Regions from separate parts of the Sporosarcina sp. FSL W7-1349 genome, predicted to be linked through region 2. Evidence: riboswitches for the same ligand, from Rfam matches in the RefSeq annotation. Region 2 holds a riboswitch; each other region holds the start of a gene.
The links. A riboswitch is a leader RNA that binds a small molecule or an ion and turns the genes downstream of it on or off. The one in region 2 is predicted to bind S-adenosylmethionine.
Positions count from the first base shown of each region.

Region 1 (7,567 bases), on a different contig from region 2:
GCATTTTATCGACATTGCCACGCAGGCCGAGATGATGGCCGATCAACGTGCGCATATTGACGTATGGATACAGATGAGAAACGGAATAGTCTTTCAAGACGCGTCGACGCAAGTCGGTCGGCATGCGAACCGGCACGTCTTCCCGAACCGTTTTCACCGGACGTACCGCCACAGCGACAGCTCCTGCATCGGCTTGTTTCGCCGCTTTAATCGCGTCGTTTTCAGCCCGGCGCTCTTGCTGTTCAATCAATTCATTCAACAAAACTTGTTTTTCTTCTTTATCTTGAAGACGGTTGGCCAGTTCGAGTCCGTACATCGCGTCTTTCGCATACAGGACCGGACCATCGTATTCTGGTGCAATTTTCGTTTCAGTGAATCGGCGCGTCAAGGCAGCACCGCCGACAAGGACCGGCAAGTCGATTCCCACGGCTTTAAAATCTTGCGCCGTCAACACCATTTGTTGTGCCGATTTAACAAGAAGTCCCGATAGGCCAATGATATCTGGCTTCTCTTTACGAATGGCTTCAATCAGAGTGGTAGGGGTCACTTTGATGCCGAGATCGACGACTTGATAGCCGTTATTGCTTAAAATGATGTCGACCAGGTTCTTCCCGATATCGTGGACGTCCCCTTTGACGGTCGCCAGGACGATTTTCCCTTTGCCCGTATCATCCGCGGATTTATCCATGAACTGCTCCAGGAAGGAAACGGAAGCCTTCATCACTTCCGCACTTTGCAACACTTCCGCCACAATCAGCTGATTATCGTTGAATAAACGGCCGACTTCCGCCATGCCTTCCATCAATGGCCCATTGATGATATCCAATGGGGCATCATACATTTTCAAAGCGGCTTCCAAGTCGGGGATCAATCCCTCTTTCGTCCCTTCCACGACATAATAGCTCAGTCGCTCCGGCACGGTTTTCGGGATATCGTCTTCCGTCTTCTCTTTTTTCTTGCCGCGATAGAAGTTCGTGAACTCGGCCAGCGTTTCATCAGTTGTGGAGAATAATAGATCGTTCGCCATCTGCACTTCCGCTTCCGGGATCGAAGCATAGCGTTCCAATTTTTCCGTATTGACGATCGCGTAATCGAGTCCGGCTTGCGTACAATGGTACAAATACACGGCATTCAGCACTTCACGTCCGACTGGCGGCAGTCCAAATGACACGTTACTCACCCCGAGGATCGTCAACGCACGAGGCATTTTCTCCTTAATCATGCGGATGCCCTCAATCGTCTCTACAGCGGAGCCGATGTATTGCTCGTCCCCGGTACCGACTGGGAAGACGAGCGGATCGAAGATGATGTCTTCTGGAGCCAATCCCCATTTATTGACCAATAGCTCATAGGAACGCTCCGCCACTTCCAACTTCCGTTCGCGGGTGACTGCCATTCCGATTTCATCGATCGTTCCGACGACGACGGCCGCCCCGTATTTTTTCACGAGAGGCATAACGGCATCGAAACGCTCTTCGCCATCCTCCAAGTTGATGGAGTTGATGATCACTTTCCCTTGGGAATATTTCAAAGCTTCTTCGATGACCTTTTCATCCGTCGAGTCGATGACAAGAGGCACTTTCACCTTCTTGACGACTTCCTGCATGAATTTCTTCATATCTTCTAGTTCGTCCCGGTCCGGATTCGCCAGACAGATATCGATAACGTGAGCACCGCCGCGCACTTGGGCACGCGCGATTTCGGATGCCTCTTCAAACTTCCCATCGACAATCAATTGCTTGAATTTCCGGGAACCGATGACATTCGTCCGTTCGCCGATTAAAAGCGGGCGCATCGTATCGTCATAGAGAAGGGGGTCGATTCCGGAAACGGCATGGCCATGCGATTCTTCCGGACGTGGACGAGGCGCTTTCCCATCAACCGCTTCCCGGATGGCGCTGATATGTGCTGGAGTCGTTCCACAGCAACCACCGACGACGTTTAACCACCCTTTATCCGCAAATCCTTCCAGCTTTTTGGAGAGGGATTCAGGCGATTCATGGTAATGACCTTCTTCATCCGGCAAGCCGGCATTCGGATAACAGCTGACAAAGCTTGTCGCCAAATCGGATAGGGAACGCAGATGGTCCGTCATGAATTCCGGCCCTGTTGCGCAGTTCAAACCGACGGAAAGCGGCTTAATATGCTCGATGGAAATATAGAATGACTCGATTGTTTGGCCGGCGAGCGTTGTTCCCATCGGCTCGATCGTACCGGAAATCATGACAGGGATTTCTTTCCCAGTCTCTTCGAATGCACGCTTGATGCCGAGTGTCCCGGCTTTGACATTCAGCATATCTTGGCTCGTTTCCATTAAAATCAAGTCACAGCCGCCTTCGATCAGCGCTTTCGCTTGCACGTAGAAGTCTTCAGTCAGTCCGTCGAACGTCGCGCCGCCTGTAACGGAAAGCGTTTTGGTCGTTGGCCCCATCGCACCCGCGACAAACCGCGGCCATTCCGGGGTGGAGAAATCCTCCGCACATTTCTTCGCGATTTGGGCCGCTTGGAAATTGATTTCATGCGCCCGGTCGCCCAAATCATAATCATCGAGGACGATCGGAGTGCCGCCGAATGTGTTCGTGCAGATGATGTCCGCGCCCGCTTCCAAGTATTCGCGGTGAATCCGATCCAGCACATCCGGACGTGTAATATTCAAAAACTCATTACAGCCGTCGTACTCTTCGCCGCCGAAATCGTCCGGCGTCAAGTCGGCTGCCTGCAGCATTGTGCCCATTGCACCATCTATGATGAGAATTCTCTTCTGAAGTTGTTGTTCAATTGGATGAGTCGGCATGGACAAGTTCCCTCTCCTTCTTTGCATCTAGTTCTTTAATGTGTTGAATCAATTCCAAAGACATATCGTAACGAAGGAAAGGCGTGATGATATAGATGCCGTTGAATAACCGGGCCGCTGTATCGACCAGTTCCTTGGCGATTTGAATACCTTCCTCTGTCGATTTCTGACGGTCGTCTCCGCAAGCGCGCATCCGTTCCAATACTTCGTCCGATAATTTGATGCCTGGCACTTCATTATGCAGGAATTCCGCGTTTCGGATATTCGTCAACGGCATGATGCCGATGAAAATCGGTGTATCAAGATGTTTCGTCGCTTCGTAGATTTCCTCAATCTTCTCTTTTGAATAAACCGGCTGGCTGATGAAATAATCTGCGCCGCTTTCAATTTTCTTCTCCAACCGCTTGACGGCACGCTCTACCACCCGGACATTCGGGTTGAAGGCGGCTGCGACCGAGAAGGATGCTTTCTTCTTCAGCGGTTTGCCGGAGAAGGAAATCCCTTCATTCAACTGCTTGATCAGTTGTGTTAATTCCATACTGTTGACGTCGTAGACATTGGTTGCACCCGGGAAGTCGCCCACTTTCGTCGGGTCTCCCGTAACGGCTAGAATATCTTGGATATCGAGCGCATCCAGCCCCATCAAATGTGATTGTAAGCCGATCAGGTTACGGTCACGGCATGTAATATGGATGAGCGGCCGGATGTTGTACTGTTGTTTCAAGATTGCGCCCATTGCAACATTGCTGATCCGCGGCGAGGCGAGCGAGTTATCGGCCATTGTGATGGCATCGACACCTGCTTCGTTCAGCAAGTTGGCACCTTCGACGAATTTTTCAATTTCTAGTGTCCGCGGCGTGTCGAGTTCGACGATGACAGACCGCTCCCGCTTCACTTTTTCGTGGATCGGTTCGTTGACAGCCGGTTTTGCTTCCCGGATGACGACCGGTTTCTGCTGTTTCACTTCTTTCGCCACGACTGGCGCCAGTCCGGCGAGCTGTTTTTTCGCCGCTTCAATATGCTTCGGTGTCGTACCGCAGCAGCCGCCGATCAAACGGACCCCTTCATTGCGAAGGGACAGGGCGGCCCGGCCGAAATAATCCGCTTCGGATACATAGACGATCCGGCCATCTTCTACGTCAAGAAGGCTCGCATTCGGGTAGGCGGATAAAAATGCCTTCTCCGGCAAAGTGACTTCTTCAAATGCTTGGTTTGTATGGAACGGGCCGAGACGACAGTTGACGCCGACTACATCCGCACCGAGCGCCTCCAATCGATGAAGTGCTTCATTCAAGGAAAGACCGTTTTGCAACACGCCCGGTTCATCCATCGATACTTGGGCGATGATCGGGGTGTCGGTCATAGTGCGAAGCAACTGGACGACAGCGGATAATTCCTCAAAATCGTAATATGTTTCGAGCAAAATTCCATCTGGATCTCCCATCAGCAAATGTTGCGCCTGTTGCTGGACGATCGACTGGATTTCTTGCAAGGTAGCATCGCTTTTCCGGATGCCGCGAATGCCCCCAATCGTACCGAGCACAAACTGTCCGCCGGGAGCCGCCGCTTTCTTCGCAATCTGGATGGCTGCCTCATTGAACTCTTTCACCCGGTCTTCCATGCCATAGCGTGCCAGTTTCAGAGCGTTCGCGCTGTAAGTGTTCGTCTGAATGACGTCTGCTCCCGCCTGGATATAATCTTGGTGGATCTTTTCAATAATTTCAGGCTTTTCAACATTCAATTCTTCATAGCAAAAGTCGATTCCATACGAATAAAGTAGAGTCCCGATGGCACCATCAGCGGTCAGCACATCGGTTTTCAATTTATCTAGCAATGACATGGATTTTGTTCTCCCTTTCTTAATTAAAGTAAAAAAAGCCTTCATTCAGAAAGAAGGCTTTAGACGTGTATATTCACTCCTTCTTATCTTCCAGGCGATTGAGGCCTGCTGGAGGTAGCACCTTGCCGCCCGGCTGGTTGCTGAAGCTTCCCCGGGCCAGTTCCCTCAGCTTCTCTTGATAAGAATCATTATTTTATTTGAATTGTTGAAAACATCGTATCGTTAAAAAGCCCTGACGTCAAGTCTTTTCTGAAAATCCCGAGTAATGTATCGGATTAGGAGGAGTAGGGTCTGTTTTACCAAAAGCGAATTCTGTTCCAGGAGTGTGGTATTATAGAAAGCATCAGAACAAAGCAAGCAGAGGGTGAAATGATTGAGAGCTTTGAAATTTATCATCCCGATTATGTTCGTTGTCGGCGGGTTCAGCTGGATGATGTTGAGTAAAAATTATCAGGAAGTCCCGCCGACATCTCGTGTATTCATTACCATTGGAGCAATGATCGTGAGCGGGGGCATTTCGTTTTTCCTTTTCCCGAAAAATGAAGGAGGAAAAAACTGACGGGTGGCGATAAGCCATCCGTTTTTTTTTTTTTGTCAGGAAATTATTAAATCTTGGCTCGGGGCTAGCTTTCTAATCAGGCATGTTTACGATCAGGCCACTTTTAAGACACTCTATGTGTTAACTATATTTAATATTACATTGACACAAAATGAGTTATATTTTATTCTGATAAAGATAACTGAACGCGGGGGGGTGTGGGAAGTGGGGACAGCAACAGTGAAGTCGAAAAGTGGCATAAGTGCCTTGACGCTTGTGTATAGTGGGATGTTTGCCGCACTGATGATGATCGGTGCCAATATTACGTCGTTTGTACCGTTTCTTGTTATCGGTGGAGTGCCGATCACTTTGCAGACGTTCTTTGCGATTCTCGCCGGGCTTCTACTTGGAAGTCGGATTGGCGCAATTGCGATGACGGTCTATATGTGTATCGGACTCGCAGGGGCACCGGTATTTTCGAAATTCCAAGGCGGATTCGGGTTTATCTTAAATCCGACATTTGGATTTGTCGTGTCCTTCATCTTAACAGCGTATGTAGCAGGGGAAATCGTAGAGAAAAACGGGAAATTGCAAAGGTACATCGTAGCTGCTCTTGCCGCGATGGTGGTCAACTACGTCCTAGGCACGAACTGGTTGTATTTTGCGTATAAGTTCTGGGCAGCGGCCCCAGATGCGTTTACGTATAAAGTAGCTTGGATTTGGATGATGCCGCCGCTGCCAAAAGACATCTTGCTTGCGGTTTTGGCTGGGATTTTCGGTCATCGCATGTATAAGATATTGAAAGTGAGGCATGGATAAATGAGGGATTATAACAAGTTGGCCGAACAAGTGCTGAAGGGCTACCAATTGACGGACGAAGAGGCGCTGGCCATCCTAGACAGTCCAGATGAGGATTTATTGCCGCTTCTGCACGGAGCGTACCAAATTCGCAAACATCACTTCGGGAATAAAGTGAAGCTGAACATGATCATCAATACGAAATCCGGTCTCTGCCCGGAAAACTGCGGCTATTGTGCGCAGTCCATCGTGTCCAAGGCACCTGTTGAGAAATACGCCATGATGAAACAGGAAGAGATCGTGGCGGGCGCCGAGCGCGCAGCTGCAGTCAACGCGGGCACATACTGCATCGTGGCGAGCGGACGCGGGCCGGTTAACAGCGAATTGGAAATTGTCATTGATTCCGTAAAGGAAATCAAGTCAAGACATCAAGACATGACGATCTGCGCATGCCTCGGCATCCTAAAGCCGGAGCAGGCGGTACGGCTGAAAGAAGCTGGCGTCGACCGATACAATCACAATTTGAACACATCCGCCAATCATCATGAGAACATCACGACTTCGCATACATACGATGATCGGGTAAATACGGTCGGCCTGGCAAAAAACGCGGGCATCTCCCCTTGCTCGGGTGTCATCGTCGGGATGCGCGAAACGAAAGAAGACGTTGTTTCGATGGCACGCAGCCTTCATGCGCTCGACGCCGATTCAATCCCGGTGAATTTCCTCCATGCAGTGGAGGGGACACCGCTCGGCGGGACGGATGAATTAAACCCGCGCTATTGCTTGAAAGTATTAAGTCTGTTCCGCTTCATCAATCCTTCGAAGGAAATCCGGATTTCCGGAGGCCGCGAAGTAAACTTGCGCAGCTTGCAACCGCTGGGACTCTACGCGGCGAATTCGATTTTCATCGGGGATTATTTGACGACAGAAGGGCAAGAAAGCGACCGCGATCGCCAAATGCTCGAAGATCTTGGCTTTGAAGTGGACTTGGAACCATTGAATAGAGAACCTGTTTCGGTTTGATTAAACGAAGGGACTTCCTGATCGAGGGAGTCCTTTTTCGTATACGGCGCCATTTGCAGTGCTGATCCCGCATTAATTCAAAATCCGGTGTCGGGATTTATATGCCTTTGATTTCTTTCAAATAATCTTCATTCACGTTTGAAAACCGTAGGATCGCCATTTCAAGCGGTATTTCCCAAATCAAAAAAAGCACAAAACCCAGAGACGATTGAAACAGGTTAACCAACCGATACCAAACAGACATTAAAAGAAATGATAAAACGTCCACTTGCGGAAATGGAAGAAGCTCGACCGAATATGGGAGAGGGGCGAGGTAGCGTTTAATCGAAAAATGCACCGGGCATAATATTTTGATTTAAAAAGGAATTCAAAAAAATGAATTGACACTGGAGTCAACTCAAATGTTATTCTGGATTCATGGAAAAACTTTATTCTATACAAGAGGCTTCGCAGATACTTGGGATGTCTAAGGATACACTTCGGTATTATGACCGGATCGGGATTATTTCGCCGTCTCGGAAAGACAATCGGTACCGCAGGTATTCGAAGGAGGACCTCATAGACTTGATGA
Region 1 covers NZ_JBBOOK010000002.1:617,440-625,006, reverse strand. Annotated here, with positions in the region: gene metH (methionine synthase) at 1-2,794, opposite strand, end outside; gene MKY41_RS17045 (bifunctional homocysteine S-methyltransferase/methylenetetrahydrofolate reductase) at 2,775-4,634, opposite strand; SAM riboswitch class I at 4,715-4,819, opposite strand; gene MKY41_RS17040 (histidine kinase) at 5,008-5,193, shown strand; gene MKY41_RS17035 (biotin transporter BioY) at 5,398-5,991, shown strand; gene bioB (biotin synthase BioB) at 5,992-6,996, shown strand; gene MKY41_RS17025 (MerR family transcriptional regulator) at 7,414-7,567, shown strand, end outside.
Region 1: linked by a shared signal. The riboswitch ahead of MKY41_RS17045 (bifunctional homocysteine S-methyltransferase/methylenetetrahydrofolate reductase) and the one ahead of metK (methionine adenosyltransferase) in region 2 are both predicted to bind S-adenosylmethionine.

Region 2 (7,567 bases):
AACTTCCGTGATGGTCTCCAAAATGGTGCCGATCGCTTCGACTTTATGCTCTAGATCTTGGACGGAATTCCCCATGGACAGCAAATTGGTCCGCCAGTCAGCAAAGGCCGTCTGCAACTCATTAACCTGAGTACGCCCTTCTGCATTTGCCGCTTCCGCATCCGTTGCAATTGATCGCATGACGCCGGCTTTATCATGGATGCCCATAATCTGCTGACCTAGCAGATCCACTGTCCGTGTCGCATCCTCGGTATCATGAGCAGATTTGGTCGCCCCAGCTGCAACATCCTCAACCGCCCCTGCCATCTGTTCACTAATTGCGTTCGTCTCCTCCGCGGAAGCGCTCAAGCTCTCTGCGGAAAGGCGTACTTCTTGGACGGATTGCCGGACAGTTGTAATAATATCATGTACTTTCGCCGCCATGACATTAAAGTTGGCAGCCAATTTGCCAAATTCGTCTTTTGAGCGGACTTCGGCATGGACATCCAATTCACCCATCGCCATTTTATCCATCTCCGCACCGATGATATCGAGCGGCTTGATCATTTTAGTGATCAGGAACCATAAGAGGGCTCCGATGAGTAATTCCGCTAGGATGAATATGAAGATGACAAGATTCCTCGTCTCTTTCGCAGTGTCCATGATGGCATCTTCATTGAATGCGGCGCCAACCGTCCAGCCGAGGCGCGGAATTTCCGCGGAGACGGCCGTCATCGTCTTGCCGTTTTCTTCGTAACGCGCAATGCCGTTCTGCTGTGCCGCATTCATATATGAAAGGTCCGCCCTCTCGCCACTTTCGGTGACGCCGGATGGATGGACAATCGCGTTACCGGATTTATCCAACAGGAAAGGATAGCCCTGAAATCCGAACTCGCTTTCCGAAACCCGTTCGGTCATCATCGCCAAACTGATGTCAGCCCCAAGTACACCGATGACCTCATTATTTTGCGTCACCGCTTTGGATGCCGTAATGACATATTCCCCGGTAGTCAGATCGATATACGGATCAGACCAGACGACCTGGCTGGGATTCGCTTTCGCGTCAATGTACCAACTGCGACCTACCGCGTCAAAATCGGTTAGATCGACAAGCGGCATAAATATCGTTGCATTACTTTCCAGTGTAAAAAACGTCAAGCTCGCCGCCGGCAGCTCTTCCAAAAAATTGCCGAGTGCGTTTTCAATGCCAGTATGGGACAAGGATTCATTTGACCCGGTGGCCTTCTGTTCTTCCACATAATCTGCAACGGCTGGATGATTGACCAGCAGCTGCAACGCCTGCTCATATTGGAGCATGAAATTATCGATCGACTGGCCCATGACCGTGACCGCGACGTCGCTTTGGGAATACAGTACCTGCTTCGTCTGCTTCAGCATCTGATCATTGACAAATAAATTAATAACGCTAAGCACTATAAAAAACATGGCGAAGACGCTTACAATTATTTTTGTTTTAATGGACTTCAATTCGCTATTCTCCTTCATCTGCCGGTTGTTTCAATCCCGAAACTAGTCAGTTAATCCTGCTCATTATAATATACAAGTCTTATATAAGATAGATATTCTCACAGATTAAAACTATTTTGATATAAGGGAATCTTCTCGAAAAAATCCAAAAAAAGACACCTTTTCAGATGTCTTTCATACTACATATCCAAGGGACCGCAAGACATTATCCATAAATGCCTCCGTGTATAGATAGATGTCTTCGCGTTCCGGTTCCTGGTAGATATCATGGTAAAGCCGCTTCCACTGTTTGACTTGGACTTCCGACAACTGCTGTTTCCATACCCAGCTTCGCGCATAGGCAATATCACTCAACTGATCACTGCCGCCAAGGTGGAGAAGGACGGGCACGTCTTGGATGGTGTCCTCGTGCTGGAAGACCGACTTCATGAAAGTTTGCAATTCTTTATACCAGACCGCCGTCACAACCGGGTTATAGAGACGATCCGATTGCGCATCGACGTACACATCGTAATTGCGGGTCAACATTTCAATACTGATCTCATGATTCAGTTTCATGGAAGAAGAAAATTTCGTCAGCATCGCCGAGAATTTGGGCGGCTGGTGTTTCAATGAAAACCAAGGCGAACTGAGAATCAAGCCCGCGACTTCCAGTTTCTCCATTTGCAGGAGACGCGCGACCAAGGTCGCCCCTAGTCCATGCCCAAACACAAACAGAGGCAAATGATCCGCCAATCCGACACCGATCAATTTCTTGACATACTCTTCATATGTACGGAAGGATTCATTATGAATCCTTCTGCCGCTCTCCTCCCCATGGCCGGGCAAATCTCCGGTTACGACATGGTAACCGCTAGCTCTCAGTTTCTGGATCAACCATGCGAAACGGTTATGATGTTCATACGCACTGTGAACGATGACTGCGACCGCCTTAGGCTGTCCGTCCGCTTCCCATTTCCACATGAGCAACCTCCTCATCTATCCATCGTCTACTCTTATTTTTACCGTTTTCAGTTCAATAAAAACCCGAACTTTGTTAGGATAATTATACACCACTAGAGGAAGAGGGAGAACGAAATGATTTATCCATATAAAGACAAGACCCCTAAAATCGATCCGTCCGTTTACATTGCAGAGTATACAACTATTACGGGAGACGTGACAATCGGTCCAGAATCCTCCATCTGGTTCAACACCGTCATCCGCGGGGATGTCTCCCCGACCATTATCGGGAGCAAGGTCAACATCCAAGACCTCTGCTGCCTCCATCAAAGCCCCAATCGTCCATTGGTGCTGGAAGACGAAGTGTCGATCGGCCACCAAGTGACACTACATAGCTGCACAATCCGCAAAGGAGCGCTCGTTGGGATGGGCGCCATCGTGTTGGATGGAGCGGAAATCGGAGAAGGCGCATTTGTCGGGGCAGGCAGTTTAGTCCCTCCGGGTAAAAAAGTGCCGCCCCACACATTGGTCATGGGCTCCCCCGCTAAAGTCGTGCGTGAACTAAACGACGACGATAAAAAAGATATGGAACGCATCGTCCGGGAATACGCGGAGAAAGGGCAGTATTATAAGAGTTTGCAAAACTGATTGGGTGGAATGAAGCTGAGGGCAATTGAAAAGATAAAGTTTGGCGCTTGGATTGAGGTATCAGGGTTCGGTGTAAGATAACAGCGCTTGGCACAAACTATCAGCAAGTGGATCTAAGTATCGGCTGTTGATGCAATGTATCAGCGTTTGAAATGAAGTATCAGTCATTGGAGCAAAATATCAGCATATGGCGCGGGTTATCAGCACTTGACTCAATACATCAAAGATTGATGAGAGTTATAGCGTGAGAGTACAGTATCAGCGCTTCGCAAAATCCAAAAGGAAGGCCGCCATTTTCGGGCGCCCTTCCTTTAATCATTCAATCATCCAATCACGCGCTCCGCCAACTCCCTGAGCGCATTCGCTTTATCCGTCTGTTCCCATGGCAATTCGATATCGGTACGTCCGAAATGTCCGTATGCCGCCGTTTGCTGATAAATTGGGCGGCGCAGGTCGAGCATTTTAATAATGCCGGCCGGACGCAGGTCGAACAACTCTCGTACCAAGTCCACTAATTTGCTCTCTTCAATTTTACCGGTGCCAAATGTATCAACATTGATCGAGACCGGTTTAGCCACTCCGATTGCGTAAGCCAGTTGTACTTCACAACGATCCGCCAAATCTGCCGCCACAATGTTTTTCGCTACATACCGTGCCGCATAGGAGGCAGAGCGGTCAACTTTCGTCGCGTCTTTCCCTGAAAACGCACCGCCGCCGTGCCGCGCATAGCCGCCGTATGTATCGACGATGATTTTTCGGCCTGTCAGACCCGCATCCCCTTGAGGGCCCCCGATGACAAATCTTCCGGATGGATTAATGAAATATTTTGTGTCTTCATCCAACAACTCTTCCGGAACGACCGCACCGATGACGACTTCTTTCATATCCCGGGTGATCTGCTCAATGGTCACTTCTGGATGATGCTGCGTCGAGATGACGATCGTGTCGATCCGTACCGGTTTATTCTCCTCATCGTATTCCACTGTCACTTGTGTTTTTCCGTCCGGACGCAAATAAGGGAGGATTTCCTCTTTGCGCACTTCGGACAGGCGACGTGACAATTTATGTGCCAAACTGATCGGCAAAGGCATTAATTCCGGTGTTTCATTACAAGCAAATCCGAACATGAGACCTTGGTCTCCTGCCCCAATTGCTTCTAACTCTTCGTCCGTCATCGTCCCTTCCCGTGCTTCCAATGCTTGGTCAACTCCTGCTGCAATTTCAGGAGATTGCTCATCGATGGAAGTGAGAACCGCCGATGTTTCCCAGTCGAATCCGAATTTCGCGCGTGTATATCCGATTCCCTTCACCGTTTCCCGTACCACTTTCGGAATATCCACATACGTAGTTGTCGTAATTTCACCTGTGACCAAGACTAGCCCGGTCGTGATTGTTGTTTCGCAAGCCACCCGTGCATTCGCATCTTCCTTTAAGATGGCGTCGAGGATAGCGTCCGAAATCTGATCGCACATTTTATCCGGATGGCCCTCGGTTACAGATTCTGACGTGAACAATTTACGGTTTGACATACAATTTCCTCCTATATCCTACGAGATTGATACGGTACTCATAAGTCCCATGTTAAGTTTGTCCAGAATGAAGTACAAACTTTAAGCCATTTCGAGCTTTAACACGAGGGATAAAGGGCAATCTAATAAAAAAAGCCCTTCACTCACGTAAAAACATGAGGAAAGGCATGATTTCGAAAAGCACCTTTCACTCTTATCGTTCAAGGAATTTTACCTTGGTCCAGGTTTGGCACCTTCTCGCAGACGATTATGTCTTTGCAGGTTGCCGGGTTTCATAGGGCCTGACCCCTCCACCAGCTCGGGATAAGAGTATCCGTTCATACCTATGCTACGAAATTTTTTCTTCCTTGTCAACAATGTATGGCAATTGTGTCTAATTCATTGAGGTTGCAAATTAGTGTAGATTATTATTGGTAATGTGTTATACTATTCGTGAATTGTGATGGACACCCAAAAATTTAGGGATTATATGCAAAGGACGGTACTTACATTATGATTTCAGCGAAAATTGGCGATGCACTAAAAAATCTTCTTGCAGGAGAAAATGTAAACATCCAGCTTTCGGTGCCACAACTGGTCGAAAAGGCGACTTCCCGTGGAGAGGCTCAGCTTACAGCAGACGGAGCCATCACTGCGCGGACAGGAAAATATACAGGACGTTCCCCGGAAGATAAGTATATCGTCGAGGAAGCGTCTTCCAAAGACAAAATTGACTGGGGCAAAGTGAACCGGCCGATTTCCTCCGAAATTTTCGATTCCTTATATACGAAAGTGCTGGATCACCTTTCCAAAAAGGATGAGCTTTTCGTTTTCAAAGGATTTGCAGGTGCAGATAAGGACTCTCGCTTGGCTATCCAAGTCGTCAACGAATATGCATGGCAGAACCTCTTCGTCCACCAATTGTTCATCCGTCCGACGGAAGAAGAATTGAAAACGCACGAAGCCCAGTTCACCATTCTGGCGGCTCCTTCATTCAAAGCAGATCCGGCTGTAGACGGTACTCATTCTGAGACTTTCATCATCGTTTCACTTGAAAAGCGCATTGTTTTGATCGGTGGTACGGAATATGCTGGGGAAATGAAAAAATCCATCTTCTCCATCATGAACTACCTTCTTCCTGAACAAGGTGTCCTTCCGATGCACTGCTCGGCGAACGTCGGCGAAGCAGGCGATGTTGCCCTATTCTTCGGCCTTTCCGGCACAGGGAAAACGACACTTTCAGCGGATGCTGACCGCAAGCTGATCGGTGACGATGAGCACGGTTGGTCCGATAATGGCGTCTTCAACATCGAAGGCGGATGCTATGCAAAATGCATCAACTTGTCCGAAGAAAAAGAGCCGGAAATCTTCGGTGCGATCAAATTCGGTTCAGTTCTGGAAAACGTCGTTATCGACGAAGATACACGCATTCCGGATTACGATGATAACTCGTTGACGGAAAACACGCGTGCAGCTTACCCGATTCAGAATATCGAGAATATTGTCATGCCGTCTGTCGCAGGCCACCCGAAAACCATCGTCTTCTTGACGGCGGATGCATTCGGCGTATTGCCTCCGATTTCAAAATTGACGAAGGAACAAGCGATGTACCACTTCCTTAGCGGATTCACTTCTAAATTGGCAGGTACAGAGCGTGGCATCACTTCTCCGGAAGCAACATTCTCCACATGCTTCGGATCACCGTTCCTACCGCTTCCAGCGATGGTCTATGCGGAAATGCTAGGAAATAAAATCGACGAGCACAACGCACAAGTCTTTCTGGTCAACACAGGCTGGACTGGCGGCGTCTACGGCGTTGGGAAACGGATGGATCTGAAATATACACGTGCGATGGTCCGCGCAGCATTGGCGGGCAAACTGAACGATGTGGAAACCGAAACGAATGAAATCTTCGGACTCCAAATGCCGGTTGCCATCGAAGGCGTTCCGAGCGAGGTATTGAACCCACGCAACGCTTGGGCGGATTCAGCGGCTTATGATGAAAAGGCATCAGAATTGGCGGGACTTTTCCGTGAGAACTTCAAAAAATTCGGTCATGTGTCAGAGGATATCGTCCAAAAAGGCGGACCGATCGCCTAATAAATACGCGACCCCAGGTATGAAATCATACCTGGGGTTTTTTGGTACCTGTTTTATTGGTCGTCCACAGGCACCTTAAACGGTCTGTTCTTTCATCCAGAGACAGGCGTCCCGGACGGTTTTCGCATTGATGGCAGGCGGGAAATAGTGGGTATAGTCAGGGAAATACCAAGTATCGTACGGCTTCCCGTGTTCGCGTAATGCGTCTTCCAATAGGATCGCTTGTTCAAAGGAAACATTATCATCTTTCATTCCGTGAATAATTAAAACAGGACACGCGATTTCATTCACCCGGAAGAGGGCGGTCCGTTCCCGATATTCATCCGGCATATTATTCGGCGTTCCCCCGATGACGCGTTTCATCATCCGCCGCATATCTTTCCGTTCCTTGTATGTAAAAACGATATCCGAGACGCCTGCCCAGGTGACGACGGACGCAATGTCTTCGCGTAAAATGGCTGTCCATAATGCCATGATGCCTCCTCTTGAAAAGGCAAATAGGTGAATCCGTCCGTCCCGCAGTTTCGGGGACTGCTTTAAGACATCCACCCCATGGACTGCATCCAATCGATCGGCGCCGGCGAATTCATCTCGTCCTTCCCCTCCACGATTCCCACGATAATAAGGGGCGAACACGACAAATCCTTGTGATGCGAACTGGGCGATGCGGGCAGGCCGGACCATGCCGACATGCTGAATGCCACCACGCAAATAGAGGAGACCTTCATACTCCCCTTCCGCAATCGGCTCAGCGAGAAGCCCTTTCACCCTCAGACCATCCGACCAATAGGTGATTTCCTCTAATTGGACATTCGGGTTCGGGGACGGGTAAGGTCTTCGATGATAAATCATTCCATCACTCTGCATATGCTTCCACCCGCTTCCTGATTTGCTCCATCCCG
Region 2 covers NZ_JBBOOK010000003.1:304,708-312,274, reverse strand. Annotated here, with positions in the region: gene MKY41_RS20115 (methyl-accepting chemotaxis protein) at 1-1,467, opposite strand, end outside; gene MKY41_RS20110 (alpha/beta hydrolase) at 1,642-2,430, opposite strand; gene MKY41_RS20105 (gamma carbonic anhydrase) at 2,545-3,057, shown strand; gene metK (methionine adenosyltransferase) at 3,381-4,586, opposite strand; SAM riboswitch class I at 4,777-4,896, opposite strand; gene pckA (phosphoenolpyruvate carboxykinase (ATP)) at 5,079-6,665, shown strand; gene MKY41_RS20090 (alpha/beta hydrolase family protein) at 6,741-7,532, opposite strand; gene MKY41_RS20085 (NUDIX domain-containing protein) at 7,522-7,567, opposite strand, start outside.

Region 3 (7,567 bases), on a different contig from region 2:
TAGGTTTCAAATAATCCACATGCAGCGATGCCGTGACAAAACGTGGCGGTGTCTCCCCATCCCCCGGTTCAAATCCATTTTTCCTATGTAATGCTAAAGAGCAAGAGCCTGTTCCGTGGCAGTCCACAAGGGAAGCAATCGCCCCGCCGTAAACGAATCCAGGAATTGACGTATATTTTTCTTCCGGCTTATAGAACGTTACAGTCCGATTCCCGTCCCAGCCTGTCCGGAAATGGTCTCCTTCTGTGTTTAGCCGGCCGCAGCCATAACACCATGCAAAATCGTCTGGGTATTCATCCTGGATGGCATGCAGCACTTGTTTCATTTCTTCCATTCCTTACATCCCCTTTAATCCGAATTCGACCAAATTATAACATATTCTCTATTTCAAATGTTCAGGAACAGTCAATTCCAATGTACAAATCTTACGGTCACTCCGTGCGTATACTAGAAAAACGCATGCTGGAGGGATGACAATGAAGACAAGAGCAATTCTGCTCCTAGCGCTTATGCTTGGCGGCGCCTATATGATGATCCAATCCTATCAAGATGAGACAGAGAGGGAATTTACACAAGTCCTCTCCCAATGGCATAATCCATTCCACTCCTTAACTTTTTCCATACCAGCCATATCCGGTGTCCCCTCAGACTCATGGATTGTCGATGACCCCGACGAAATCGAGACACTCCTTCATTTTTTGGAAGGCTACCATTTTCGGAAAATAAAACCCGAGGAGATTGATGTCACCGATGAAATCGACCAATTTAGCATCCGCCTCCAAGACGAGGAGAACAACTCTATTACAATTATCATCACTGAAAATTTGATTATCCAAAATTCATCCTTATATTATGAAGTAGTCGATGGGCCACTTGACACTGACTGGCTGGTCCAATTCATTCTTGACAATCATTTATAAGAAGTGCTGGCATCAGTGGAAAATCCCTCCCCTCTTTTATTAGTGATTTTCCCAATTGAAATGCTATCCTATAATCAGACTACGGGAAAAAGGGGAGATTTTCTTCATGAAGACTTTGCCAGTGCGTACAGAAGTGAATGAGAAGGAAACATGGAATTTAGCGGATTTATTCAAAACAGAAGAAGATTATGAACAGGCGATTGCCAATTTGGAACAGGAAGTCGGTCGATTTGCGGAGCAATTCGAGGGGCAGATCGATAATCCAACTATTATCAACGAAGCCTTGGGCAAGTATCGTGGCATCATGGAAAAATTCATACCCGCAGCCACCTATGCCAGCTTGGCTTCTAGTGTGGATCAGACCGACGATAATGCTCAGCTGCGGGAAAGCAGATTCGGGACATTTGCAGCTAAGTTGAGCGAGACCCTATCCTTTGTCTCCAGCGAATTATCCGCTTTGCCGGCTGAAACGTTACAAGAAGCCGCCGCTCAATCCGAAGGCCATGCAAGATATCTAAATCAAATCATCCGGAAAAAACCACATCAACTGCATCCAGAGGCGGAGAAGACATTGGCTGCCTTTTCGGCCACTTTCAACGCGCCCTACGGATTGTACAATGTGACAAAGCTGGTCGATATGACATTCGATGATTTCGTAGTAGGCGGCGAACCGTATCCTCTGAGCTACGTCACTTTTGAAGGCGGTTGGGAATCAGAACCCGACACGGCAAAACGCCGGGCCGCCTTTGATGCTTTTTCAGCCAAATTAAAAGAATATCAACATACGACTGCCAAAACATACGATATGCATGTCCAAATGGAAAAGACGACTTCCGACTTGCGCGGCTATGAGAACATCTTCGATTACTTACTGATGGATCAGGAAGTGGACCGCTCGATGTACAATCGGCAGATCGATCTGATCATGGAGGAACTGGCGCCCCATATGCGGAAATACGCCAAACTGCTGCAAAAGGTCCATGGCTTGGATACGATGACATTCGCGGATTTGAAAATTCCGCTTGATCCGACGTATGAACCAAAAATAACATTCGAAGAGTCGAAACGGTATATGGATGACGCCCTCTCCATCATGGGAAAAGACTATGCGGCCATGGTGGATAAAGCTTATGAAGAACGTTGGATCGATTATGCACAAAATCTTGGCAAGTCGACAGGCGCTTTTTGTTCCAGTCCGTATGGGAACCATTCCTATATTTTAATTTCCTGGACAGGAAGTATGGAAGATGTCTTCGTCCTTGCCCATGAATTGGGACATGCGGGGCATTTCCATTATACAAACAGCGAACAGAACATTTTCAATGCAGACCCGTCACTCTATTTCATCGAAGCGCCCTCCACTTTGAATGAAATGCTGATGGCCAACCATCTGCTGAAAAACTCCGATGATCCGAAATTCAAGAGATGGGTCATCTCGTCGATCGTATCCCGGACGTATTACCATAACTTTGTCACCCATTTGCTGGAGGCTGCCTATCAACGGAAAGTCTATGAGCGGGTCGATGAAGGGGGTAATGTCAACGCTACGATTTTGAATAATTTCAAACGCGGGGTGCTGGAAGAATTCTGGGGCGATGCTGTCATTATCAATGAAGGGGCCGAACTGACCTGGATGAGACAGCCGCATTACTATATGGGACTCTATCCGTACACGTACAGTGCTGGCCTGACGATTTCGACGCAAGTGTCCGAGCGCATCTTACAAGAAGGACAGCCAGCTGTGGACGATTGGCTGAACGTCTTGAAAGCAGGAGGGACGAAGACACCGGCCGAGCTTTCCCGGATGGCAGGAGTCGATATTACAACGGAGGAGCCATTGAAAAAGACAATTGCTTATATCGGCAGTCTGATCGATGAGTTGATTCAGCTGACTGAGCAGATCGAAGCATAATTAGAGATGAAAAAGCAGGGATGGAATTGGATTCCGTCCCTGCTTTTTTCACTCTTCCTTCTTCTCCACATAGTAGATCTCTTCCGGTTTCATCACATCAGCGAATTCCTTGGAATTGATAACTTCAACCAAATCTTTAGCGAATGGCTTGTCTTCATTTTCCGTTGCGACAACAAAGATGGTCTGAAATGAATCCGGAACCTCTTCCAGCGCTAACGCGTCCGTCGGAGCCAGGTCGATCGTCAACGCAGTAGCGATCGGAATCACCGACAATTCAGCACTTTGCAAAGCAGCGGGCAATTGTTTTTCCAAAATCGGTTGGATCCGTAGGTTTTTCGGATTTTCCACAATATCAGCCTCTGTCGCCACTGCTACGTCAACTGCAGGATTCAAGGTAATCAAATCAGCCTCCTGGAGCATATTCAAAGCTACCGGAAGATTTACCGGATCGTTCGGGACTGTAAGGATTGCCCCTTCTTCTATGTCATCCAATGTATCGTACACTTCGGAAAACAGGCCGATTGGCTCGGTTGGGACCGCAATCAATTCAGAAAGCGGGAGGTCCTGTTCTTGTTTAAGTTGTTCCAGATAGGCTTGATGTTGGAACAGATTCAAGTCGATTTCGCCTTCCAGCAAATCTCCATTCAACTCATCGATATCTTGGTATTCAAAAAAACTAACTTGGTAGCCCTTCTTTTCAAGCTCCGGGATAATCGCCCTTTTCAATAGGAAATTAAACGTCCCACCGGACGTGCCGATGAGCAACGTCTTGTCATCCCCCGCAGCGTTTTTACCGCTGCATGCGCCCAATAGCGCTACTAGCATAATCGCAATCAGTGATAATACGGTTCTTTTCATCATCTAGTCGCTCTCCTATTCTCGTCCACTCTTCCGTAAAAATATGGATAAAAATGGTGCACGTTATGTACAGTCCTCTAACATCCATGAGTCAGTATACTATATTTTCTCCATTTCCGATATGTTTGACCATAGAAAAACCATCCGCCTCCGATCAGGAAGGGGATGGTTTCCTTGTTGTTATGCAAGATGCGGGCTTTTAGGTCAGATTATTGCTGCATCCAAGCCGGTTTCCCGAATCCTTGGAAATCGGAGTCAATCACTTCTTCGAATTTATCCGATTCGATCACTTCGATGATGTCTTTGGCAAATTGCTTGTCTTGGTTTTCTGTTTTCACAGCGACCACGTTACGAAATTGGTCTGGCATTTCTTCCAATGCAAGCGCATCTAACAAGTTCATGTTAGCAGCTATCGCAAAGTTTCCTGGAACAGCTGCAAGATCGGCACTATCCACAGAACGTGGCAATTGTCCTGCCTCGAGTGGCTGGATGACCAAGTTTTTCGGGTTTTCGACGACATCTTTTTCAGATGCTTTCAACGGTTCGATATCCGGATTCATTTTGACAAGACCGTTCGCTTCCAGCACGATCAATGTTCTCGCCGCATTGACAGGGTCGTTAGGAATCGTGATGGAAGCCCCATCTTCGATTTCATCCAATGATTTGTATTTGTTTGAGTAAATGCCGAGTGGAGCAGTCGGGACGACAATCAAATCCGTCAAATCCATATTGTTTTCTTGAGCAAAGTTTTCCAGGTAGACGATATGCTGGAATAGGTTCGCATCGATATCGCCGCTGTTCAACGCATTGTTCGGCTGGATATAGTCACTGAATTCTGTAACTTCCACTTTATAGCCTTTTTCTTCAAGGCCCGGAATGATTGCTTTTTTCAACATATCACTATATGGACCTGCCGTAGCACCGAATGTCAATGTTTTGCTTTCTTCTGTTGCTGCTGAATCATCTGCATTTTCCGCTTTCTCTTTCCCGCCACAAGCAGCAAGAGCCGCTGCCAGCACAACGGCAAATAGAGTCAATAAAAACTTTTTCATCTTCTTCTCTCCCTAATTATCGTTTATCTATAGCTTTTGAAACCCGATCTCCCGTAAATTGGATCAACTGCACTAATATGATGAGTATGGCGACTGTTACGATCATGATGGAATCGTCATATCGGTAATACCCGAACCGGATCGCCAAGTCCCCGATCCCTCCTCCACCGACAAATCCCGCCATGGCGGAATAGGCAACGAGACTGATGACTGTCAACGTAATCCCTTGGACAATGCTCGACTTTGCTTCAGGCAAAAGAACATTCCGGATGATCATCCAAGGGGAAGCCCCCATAGCGATCGCTGCCTCGATGACCCCTTTGTCGATTTCCCGCATGGACGTTTCGACAATCCGTGCGAAAAACGGGATGGCCGCTGCCGAAAGGGAGACACTAGCCGCGCCCGGGCCGATGATTTTCCCGACAATCAATTGAGTTAATGGAATCAATGCCACGAGCAATATAATGAACGGGATTGACCGCACCATATTGACGACAAAACCGAAAGTGGAATTGATCAGCCGGTTTTCAAGGAATAAACCTTTGTCTGTGACGAAGAGCAGAACACCCAAAGGAAGCCCGATGATAACCGCGATGGCCAGCGAAATACCGATCATATAGAGCGTTTCGCCAAATGCTTTCGTAATATCGGGCATCATCTCGATGATATGTGGCACATCAATCATTTCTCCAGCACCTCCACGTTTGCCTCTTGTCCGACCATAAAGTCGATCGCTTTCTGGATTTCATTCGGTTCACCCTGCAACTCCATGAGGAAAGTGCCGAGCGGCATTTCTTGAATATACTCAATAGAGCCGTGCAGGAAGTTCCCTTTGACATGGAAATGTTGCATCGTATCGGAAATGACGCTCTTCACGGCGACGTCCCCTTTGAATTTCACCTTGACCAATGTCCCGGTGCATGTCTCCAAAATCGCTTGCGGCACGTCAAATGAAACCACACTGCTGATGAACTCTTTCGTCAACGGCTGTTTTGGATCGGAGAAAATGTCATACACTTGTCCTTCTTCGATCACTTTTCCGTCCTGCATAATCGCCATCCGATCGCAAATTTCCTTCACGACATTCATTTCATGAGTAATCAATACGATCGTGATGCCCAATTCCCGATTGATTTTTTTCAGCAACCGCAAAATCGATGTCGTCGTGTTCGGGTCCAGCGCAGATGTCGCTTCGTCGCAAAGCAATACGGATGGATTATTAGCGAGCGCTCGGGCAATGCCGACCCGCTGTTTCTGTCCGCCGCTTAGCTGAGCGGGATAGACGTCCCGTTTATCCGCCAAGCCGACCATCTCAAGCAATTCGGTGACCCGTGCCTCCACTTGGTTTCCCGGAGTTTTGGCCGCTTGCAGTGCAAAGGCAATATTTTCATAGACCGTCTTCTGGCTGATGAGGTAGAAATGCTGGAAGATCATTCCGATTTTTAGTCGGGCTTGCCGCAATTTCTTCCCTTTCAGCTTCACCAAGTTTACATCATTAACTAAAATGGTCCCTTTAGTCGGTTTTTCTAACAGATTCATGCAGCGGAGTAATGAGCTCTTTCCCGCTCCTGAATAACCGACGATGCCGAATATCTCGCCTGTATTGATGTCGAGGGAGACATCATCCACGCCTTTTACAATGCCAGCCTTCGTCCTATATTCTTTTGTCAGATTTTCAATCCGGATCATGTGGCTCTCCTCTTTCTGCAAATCAATTACGCCTTGGCGTAATTGTGTTCAGATTTTGAATCGAGGCTCGAAATCTGCGACATCCGCCGGAGGCTATATTATTATTCAACACTCGTTGAATAAAAATAAAAATAAAAAACTTCTTCCATTTCATCAACGAAAGAAGCACTGAACTATATCAGCTTATCTCTCAGAATGAAATTACACTCTGTAGGACTTGGCACCTTCCTTGATTGCAAGGGGTTGCTGGACGTCATCGGGCCTTTCCCTCGGTCGCTCTGGATAAGAGTTGTTATTTATTTAGAAACCCAAGGCTTATCATAAGCCCATTTTAAAAAAGAGTCAAGTTATTTTGACATTATTCTATGTGATTGCAGGCGGTCTCGTATTGTATGTATACTATTCAATAGAATGAATGAGAAAAGAGGAAAAAGAATGGCGATTTCAAATCGATTGAAAGCATTACCCCCGCATTTTTTTACCGAATTAATTGGGAAAGTCGAGGCAGCACAGGCGGAAGGCCGGGACGTTATTAATCTAGGCCGCGGCAACCCCGACCAGCCAACCCCTCCCCATATTGTCAAAGCGTTGCAGGAAGCGGCGGAAGATCCGGCGACTCACGGCTATTCCCCATTCCGGGGAACGAAGGAACTCCGTCAGGCGGCGGCCGACTTTTACAAGCGGGAGTTCGATGTGTCAGTCGACCCGGAAACCGAAGTGGCTGTCCTCGGGGGAACAAAAATCGGAGTGGTCGAATTACCGCTTGCCATCATGAATGAAGGGGAATTATTGCTCCTTCCCGACCCAGGCTACCCGGACTATCTGTCGGGTGTGAGCTTGGCGGGCATTCGCTATGAAACGATGCCGCTTCTCGAAAAAAACGGCTTCTTCCCGGATTTCAGCAACTTGTCCGACCGTCAAAAACAAGAAGCGAAATTGATGTATTTGAACTACCCGAGCAACCCGACAGGCGTGACTGCCACCCTCCCGTTTTTTGAGGAAACGGTCGCATTTGCCAAGGAACATGACATTTACGTGTTGAATGATTTTGCCTACGGTTCCATCGGGTTTGACGGAAAGAAACCGATCAGCTACCTGCAGGCAGAAGGAGCGAAAGACGTCGGCATCGAGATGCT
Region 3 covers NZ_JBBOOK010000001.1:96,170-103,736, reverse strand. Annotated here, with positions in the region: gene MKY41_RS00555 (PaaI family thioesterase) at 1-334, opposite strand, end outside; gene MKY41_RS00550 (hypothetical protein) at 477-920, shown strand; gene pepF (oligoendopeptidase F) at 1,027-2,832, shown strand; gene MKY41_RS00540 (MetQ/NlpA family ABC transporter substrate-binding protein) at 2,881-3,693, opposite strand; gene MKY41_RS00535 (MetQ/NlpA family ABC transporter substrate-binding protein) at 3,900-4,742, opposite strand; gene MKY41_RS00530 (methionine ABC transporter permease) at 4,759-5,427, opposite strand; gene MKY41_RS00525 (methionine ABC transporter ATP-binding protein) at 5,424-6,431, opposite strand; SAM riboswitch class I at 6,612-6,720, opposite strand; gene MKY41_RS00520 (pyridoxal phosphate-dependent aminotransferase) at 6,867-7,567, shown strand, end outside.
Region 3: linked by a shared signal. The riboswitch ahead of MKY41_RS00525 (methionine ABC transporter ATP-binding protein) and the one ahead of metK (methionine adenosyltransferase) in region 2 are both predicted to bind S-adenosylmethionine.

Region 4 (7,567 bases), on a different contig from region 2:
GAGAACAGTCTAACAGAGTGGAGGTGATACGAATGACTGCGAATAAAAACAACAAGAACCAAAAAGACCGGGAAGAATACGGATATGGCTATGACCGAAGCGTGGACGACCTCCAAGTGATCGGGCAGAACAATGCAGCCAAAAAAGAGAATAAGAATAAGATCAATCCAAAGAAATGAACAAAAACCAAGCTTCACGACATGTCAAAATCGGAAGCTTGGTACATATCCTGCAACTGTTCCTCTTCCGCGACGACCTGCAAATCATCCGCCGTAATCGAGAGTACTACATAACCGGTTTTCTCCGCGAACTGATCCGCCATCCGCTTGACAAATTTTGGCGATCCCTCATTCTCCTCGTCATACACAAGCAGCATCCCATCTGAATTCCTCAAGAAAAACTTATCTTTCTCAATGAATTGCCACGGCGCTTCATATGGTTTATTGGTGAGTGGTTTATAAAAATCGGCTTGGGCGACGATGGAATGATATTTCTCCTGTTTCGTCTCGTTCCAGTTCTTCTCTTGCTCCAAAAAAGGCGGCATGACGGCGAGATGCAAATCGGGGTATTCCTCTTGCAAATCCAGAACGACCTCCGCCGCCCATGTCTCGACGCCCAATTGTCCGCTGATGAGCACCCATTCCAGTCCCTCATCCAATAAAGAAGTCAGCCGTTTCTCAATCGCTTTCTTCACAAAGCGGATGCCGGGGTGTTTTTCATCGAAAATACCGAGTTCATGTTGTTTATAGCCTGTTATGACTAGCCGTTTCAATGGCAGCCTCCTCTTATTACCTATTTTCTTATATTTCATCAAAAGGTAGTGATATTTGGAAACAATTTTATCCCCGTTTTAACCCCAATCCTCTTGTAAATACAAAAAAACACCGCCCAATTTGGACGGCGCTTGCTTATAAACATTGATATAATAAGCTTTAGAAAAGCCGCCTTTGCCGTATCGTTAATCATGAAAGTTTTAAACCACCACTCCTCAAAGTGGGTGTTCGCAAGAACGTTCCTGTTTGTCCCGATTGCCTAAGAAATCGGGCCTGCCATTCCAGTTCTTATATAAAACTCCCTTTTACAGCTTAAAGGTTAAAACTTAATGTGTATACGAACAATGCAGCTTGTATATTGATTATATACGAGCAGTGGATTGTTTTCAATAGAAAATAATTCCACGATTATTGATTCTGTGCAATTTCGTCCAGAAGAATCTGGGCGCCTTTCGGACTCAAGTACATGCCGTTGGAATACATCTTGTTTTCCGGAGTCACTTCACCTGTTACAGCACAGGCTTCACTGATTGTGTATTTGCGTAATAGGATCATATCCTCATCCACAAAAATCTCCATCGGAGTCCCTGTACCTAGTTGCAACGTATTTCGTAATTCTTTTGGAATGACGATGCGGCCCAACTGGTCTACCTTTCTCACAATACCTAAACTTCGCATATAGTTGAATTCTCCTTTACTTCTATTTTTTATATAACTTATCTTCATTGTACTGGAAAATAAAAAAAACGCCAGAAATAAGAAAAAGTCCTATAACAGAAATTATCGGGTATCAAGCAGAAGATTCTAAACTCAGAGAAAAGGACGTTTACTTTCCAGTTTTTAATAGTATAATTAAGGATAGCCTAAACAATACAATCAAATATTCTTATCAAGAGAAGCTGAGGGACCTGGCCCGATGACGCTTCAGCAACCTCCACTCCGTGAGAAAGGTGCTACTTCCATCAAGATTGAATTCTTGAGAGATAAGAACAGAGCGAATGACAAAACCCTCTTTTCTTATCATATAGAAAAGAGGGTTTTCTGTATTTGATTTTAACTAATGTCAGCTGGCTGATTTCAGTTAAGGGCCTCCGGCGTATGTCAAAGATTTTGAAATGAGTTAAGGTTGGCAACTAAAGGACTCGACGTCCAGTTTCTAAATTGCCGTAAAGAACGCAGAAATGAAGGCCAATCAAAATTTGGACGTATTTACACCGAGGCGTAATTGAGTAGATATTATGAAAAGGGAGAGATGGGTTATGCCGATTAATATTCCGAAACACTTGCCGGCAGGCGAATTACTGAAAGAAGAAAAAATCTTTGTCATGGACGAGGACCGGGCCGTTTCACAAGATATTCGTCCGTTGAATATTATAATCTTGAACTTGATGCCGGAAAAGGAGAAGACCGAATTACAGCTCCTACGGCTGTTGGGAAATACGCCGTTGCAGGTGAATATTACGTTCATGACGATGGCTACACATGAATCGAAGAATACGAGCAAATTCCATTTAGACGCCTTCTATCAAACATTCGATGAAGTAAAAAACCGCCGTTTTGACGGAATGATCATCACGGGTGCCCCTATCGAACATTTGGAATTCGAAGATGTGAATTATTGGGAAGAATTGAAAACGATCATGGACTGGTCGAAGGACAATGTCACTTCCGTGCTCCATATCTGTTGGGGGGCCCAAGCCGCGTTATACCATCATTACGGCATTAATAAGCATGAGCTTCCTCATAAGTGCTCCGGGGTCTACGATCATACGTTGACCGATCCTACGATCAATCTGGCCCGCGGATTCAATGATGAATTCAAAGCACCGCATTCCCGTTATACGGAAGTGGCTCTGGAAGATATCGAAAACGATCCACGTTTAATCCTATTGGCCAAATCGGACGATGCAGGAGCCTTTATTATCATTTCCAAAGATGAAAAGCATATTATGATTACCGGCCACCTGGAATACGACGCCACGACGTTGGCTGAAGAGTACGAGCGTGATTTGCAAAAAGGCATCGATATTGCACTGCCTGAAAACTATTTCCCGAACGACGATGTGAATGCAAGCCCGGTCAACTCCTGGCGCTCCCATACACATCTTTTGTTTTCCAATTGGCTGAACTACTATGTTTACCAACAAACCCCTTACGAATGGAATTAAGGGCTGTCCCTCGCCGATCTGTCGATTGGCGAGGCGTTTTTTCATTTACTTAAGAACTTTTGAATCGCCTGTTGAGCGAGTTTCGTCTTTTCCATGTCTTCCATCGGTGGATTATAAAGACCTGCCCGTACGTTCAAATAATACCGGTGCATCGGATTGGATTCGGATAATGCGCGGGATCCGACAATGCGCATCGCCTTGTCCACGACTTGGATCGCTGCGTTGGTGACGGCCACTTTCGTAACACTGAGCGCCTCGTCGAAATGGGAACGGTCCTTTGCCTGTTCATAGCGCTCAATCGTACCGTAAAGAAGATGGCGTGCCGTTGCCAGTTCCAGCTCCATTTCGCCGATTAGCTGCTTGATGTTCGGTGCTTCGGCAATCGGCTTGCCTAAGGACGTCGGGACATAGGAAGTGGCAAATTCCAACGCATGCGATCTGGCAGCTGTTGCTATCCCGATATAACATGAGGGAATATGGAGTAGCCATCCTTTGTTTTCCGGCTTCTTCAATGAGTTACGCTGAAGGATGTTGGACACCGGCACCTTCACATTGTCTAATACCAGGTTATGGCTAGCCGTGCCGCGCATCGCCAGCATATCCCATGTCTCTTTGATCGACACGCCAGGAGCATGGCGAGGAATGATGATCAGATCCACCTCGTCGTTTTCGTTGGTCGCTGTCACAAGGAAGTAATCGAGAACGGGGGAGACCGAAGTGTAAGTCTTCTCCCCATGGACAATCAATTCATCTCCAGCTGCTTTGACAGTCGTGGTCGGCAGTGCGCCGCGCAACGGGCTCCCAGCATTGTTTTCGGAAGCTGCCGTATTGATGAGCGCTCCTTTTCCAATCTCCTTCAAGAGCCAATCTGCGGCTTCCTCGTCCCAATGCCGATTTTCGACGTATTGCAGAATGATCCCATTATGCCAACCGATCGACAGACCAGTCGATCCGCTGCCTTCTGAAATCGCTTCTTGGGCTAAAATATATTCATACAAGCCCAATCCTTGGCCGCCGTACTCTTTTGGCAAAGTTAGCCGATGATAATCGATTTTCTTCAAATCTTGGAAGTCCTCATAGGGGAAAGAACCGAGCGCATCCAATTGTGGTTCTCTTTCTTTAAAACGAGGTTTCAGTTCATTGATCTTATGTAAAAGCTTTTTCTGCTTCTCCGTTTTGATGAATGTTTCCATTTCTATACACTCCTCATGACCTTCTCTTTTTATAATACCACTAAACTTATAGGATTTGATTTCAAGTAGCTAAATTCTTTACAAGGCATAAGATAAGTAAGAAAGGGAGGGTCATATGGGCTTATATATGAACACCGATCATCATTCCGCCATCTATCGGAATAACGGAAGCATGGAAGGGCTGAATCAGGACTCGTTCAAAAAGGATTTCCTCACTGATTGGAAGGAAGAACAGCAGTCGATATTCAGGCAACAGCGCTCCGCATTGGAAAATGTGCTTCGTCAGCAAAGACGGATGCAAGCGATTCAGCATCAACTGATAGAGGAACAGTCATTTGCCAAGCGGCATCAGGAGGAGCAAGACGAGGCAATGAGGGAAGAGATGCTTGGGCTTTTCAATAAAATCAAGCTAGAACATATTCGCTTGCAGGCAGAATTCCAGCAATCCATAGAGCAGCAATGGTTCCCAATCTGGAAAGCAGTAGAAGAAATGAAAGAACGATTGGATCATCTGGAACAACTGAATAAGGAATTGGTAAACCGGTTAGGGGAGCAAACGGAAGCCCAGCATCGGATGGTGGAGTGGAAAGCGGATTATGAGAGTGCACAACAAGAAGTGATGCAACGGTTGGACAACCAAGAAGGCCTCATTGATAAAATCATGAGGAGATTGGATCATTTGCGATCCATCTTTTTCGAAAGAACCCACTTTCTTGCAGAAAAAATAGAAGCCGGCTCACCGTCCTCCAAACAGTTAGCTCAAGGCAGCGAACGTTCCTTGACGTTATACAAAAAGAACGATATCCAAGACGATCAGGAGTAAAGGGAGCCATCTTATAGCATGTATACCTCGCCCCGTTTAGTGAGACACTTCGGATAGCTAGCTGGAGGTGCATGCAGAGATGGAGGATATGTTGAAGCTGGATTTTTGGGAAATGATCATTCGAACGACATTGACATTTATCGTGTTGCTGATCCTTGCCCGGTTTATGGGGAAGAAGCAGATTTCCCAATTGACCTTTTTCCACTACGTAACCGGAATCACCATCGGGTCGATTGCGGCGGATATCGCGGGAGAATCGAAGATGCCGTTCTTAGATGGGATGGTCGCAATGATTTGGTGGGCGGTCTTGACAATACTGACTAATTATATTGCATTCAAATCGAAAAAAGCGAGGGTCCTTTTCGATGATAAGCCGACCATCATCATTCGGGACGGAAAGTTGTTGAAGGTGTCCCTTGAGAAGACGCGCCTTCATCTGAACGATTTGAACATGATGTTACGGGAACAAAACATCTTTTCGTTAAAGGATGTGCAATATGCAATCTTGGAGCCGAATGGTCAGTTAAGTGTCATGAAGAAAAGCGATCTGGAACCTGCAACTAAAAAAGACGTCAAGGCACCCGCACCACAACCGAAGTATGTTCCAACAGAAATCATTTCCGATTATCAATTGATTCCCGAAAACCTGAAAGAACTGAATTTGACCGAGGAATGGCTGACCGAGCAGTTAAAGAAGCAAGGGATCGGTCAGATAGACCAAGTTTTTTATGCGGAGATCCAATCAGATGGATCACTTCATGTTGATATGGGTGATGGGTAATGAGAGAAGAAAAAGCCGTAAACTTCAATGTTCACGGCTTTTTTGTTGCTTCGAAGTTCGGATTAATTTTTCAAGAGCAAACGTTTGCTGATGGAAACGTCCGAATCCATAGCAGCTTGTGCGACCGCTTTTGCCACTCTGTCGACAACCCGCTCATCGAACGGATCTGGGATGATATAATCGTCCCTCAGGTCGGAATCGTCGATGATGTCTGCAATGGCATGCGTTGCCGCCAATTTCATGCTTTCGTTGATTTCCGTCGCGCGCACGTCGAGCGCACCGCGGAAAATTCCAGGGAATGCGAGGACATTGTTGACTTGGTTCGGATAATCGGAGCGTCCTGTCGCAATGATCCGCACGCCATATTCATGCGCCAAAGACGGTGCGATTTCCGGCAGCGGATTGGCAAGGGCGAATACGATCGGATCTATATTCATGCTGTCAATCAAATCTTTCGTCAAAATATTGGCGACGGACACACCGATAAAGACGTCCGCACCTTCCATTGCATCCCGCAAAGAGCCGGTCAATTGGCGAGGATTGGTAATTTCGGCAATTTCATGTTTGACCGGATTCATATCATTTGGCCGGCCTTTATAGATGATCCCTTTTGAATCACAAATGATGATATCTTTGAAGCCAAGGTTGAGAAGAAGCTTGATGATCGCAACTCCTGCTGCACCTGCTCCGTTTACGACAATCCGTACGGAACCGATTTCTTTCTTGACCACTTTCAACGCATTTAATAATCCAGCGCCTACGACAATCGCCGTTCCATGTTGGTCATCATGGAAAACTGGGATGTCCAATTCTTCCCGGAGCCGTCTCTCCACTTCAAAGCAGCGTGGTGCCGAAATATCCTCCAGATTGACGGCGCCGAATGTCGGGCTCATCAACTTCACAGTGCGTACGATTTCATCGACATCTTTCGTGTCCAGACAAATTGGGAACGCATCGATATTTGCATATCGTTTCAGCAAAAGTGCTTTTCCTTCCATGACGGGCAATGCTGCTTCCGGTCCGATATCCCCCAGGCCCAATACAGCAGTTCCATCCGTTACAACGGCCACCAAATTCCCTTTGATTGTATATTCGTATACAAGAGAGGGGTCGTTTGCGATTTCTACACAGGGTTCTGCAACACCAGGAGAATACGCCAAACTTAGATCCGTTTTGTTTTCAAGTGGTACCTTTGACACGGTTTCCATTTTTCCCTTATGAATTTGATGCATTTCCAACGAAGACTCATATCGTCCTGTCATGTAACATACCCCATTCTGTAGATTTTTATTTATGAATATAAATTATTAACATGAATCCAAACAAAATACAAGATGGATTATTCCTTAAAGTCAAAATATTTGAATATAGTAACCGGTTACATTGCTGTTACAACAACGTTTAGGAGGTCTTACGACCAGCTATAAAATTTTTTTATTAGTTATCGTTTCAAGCAAATTTATTGAATTTGTTAAATGTTTCACATAAAATGAATGAAAGTCAGTCATTTGTGAGGAGGAATTTTCCATGGGAAAAAGGACAGCGATCATCCAAGCAGCCATAGCGGCCTTTCAAGAAAATGGAGTGGAAAAGACGAAAATATCCGATATTGTCAAAAAAGCTCAGATTGCGCAAGGGACGTTTTATTTGTATTTTCCATCGAAATTGGCGCTTATGCCAGCAATTGCCGAGGTGATGGTGGAGAAGACGATGGAGGTTGTGCAGAAAACAGTTAAGGAAAAAGCCCTGTTTGAAAGAAAGTTAGAACAGCTTGTAGACGCTATTTTTCTTGTAACGGAAGAGTATCACGATGTGCTTGCCCTTATTTA
Region 4 covers NZ_JBBOOK010000001.1:15,420-22,986, forward strand. Annotated here, with positions in the region: gene MKY41_RS00090 (hypothetical protein) at 33-179, shown strand; gene MKY41_RS00095 (DUF1273 domain-containing protein) at 194-811, opposite strand; RNA gene ssrS (6S RNA) at 935-1,129, opposite strand; gene MKY41_RS00105 (AbrB/MazE/SpoVT family DNA-binding domain-containing protein) at 1,182-1,451, opposite strand; SAM riboswitch class I at 1,657-1,763, shown strand; gene metA (homoserine O-acetyltransferase MetA) at 2,033-2,941, shown strand; gene MKY41_RS00115 (acyl-CoA dehydrogenase family protein) at 2,983-4,134, opposite strand; gene MKY41_RS00120 (hypothetical protein) at 4,250-4,957, shown strand; gene MKY41_RS00125 (DUF421 domain-containing protein) at 5,037-5,738, shown strand; gene MKY41_RS00130 (NAD(P)-dependent malic enzyme) at 5,801-7,000, opposite strand; gene MKY41_RS00135 (TetR family transcriptional regulator) at 7,266-7,567, shown strand, end outside.
Region 4: linked by a shared signal. The riboswitch ahead of metA (homoserine O-acetyltransferase MetA) and the one ahead of metK (methionine adenosyltransferase) in region 2 are both predicted to bind S-adenosylmethionine.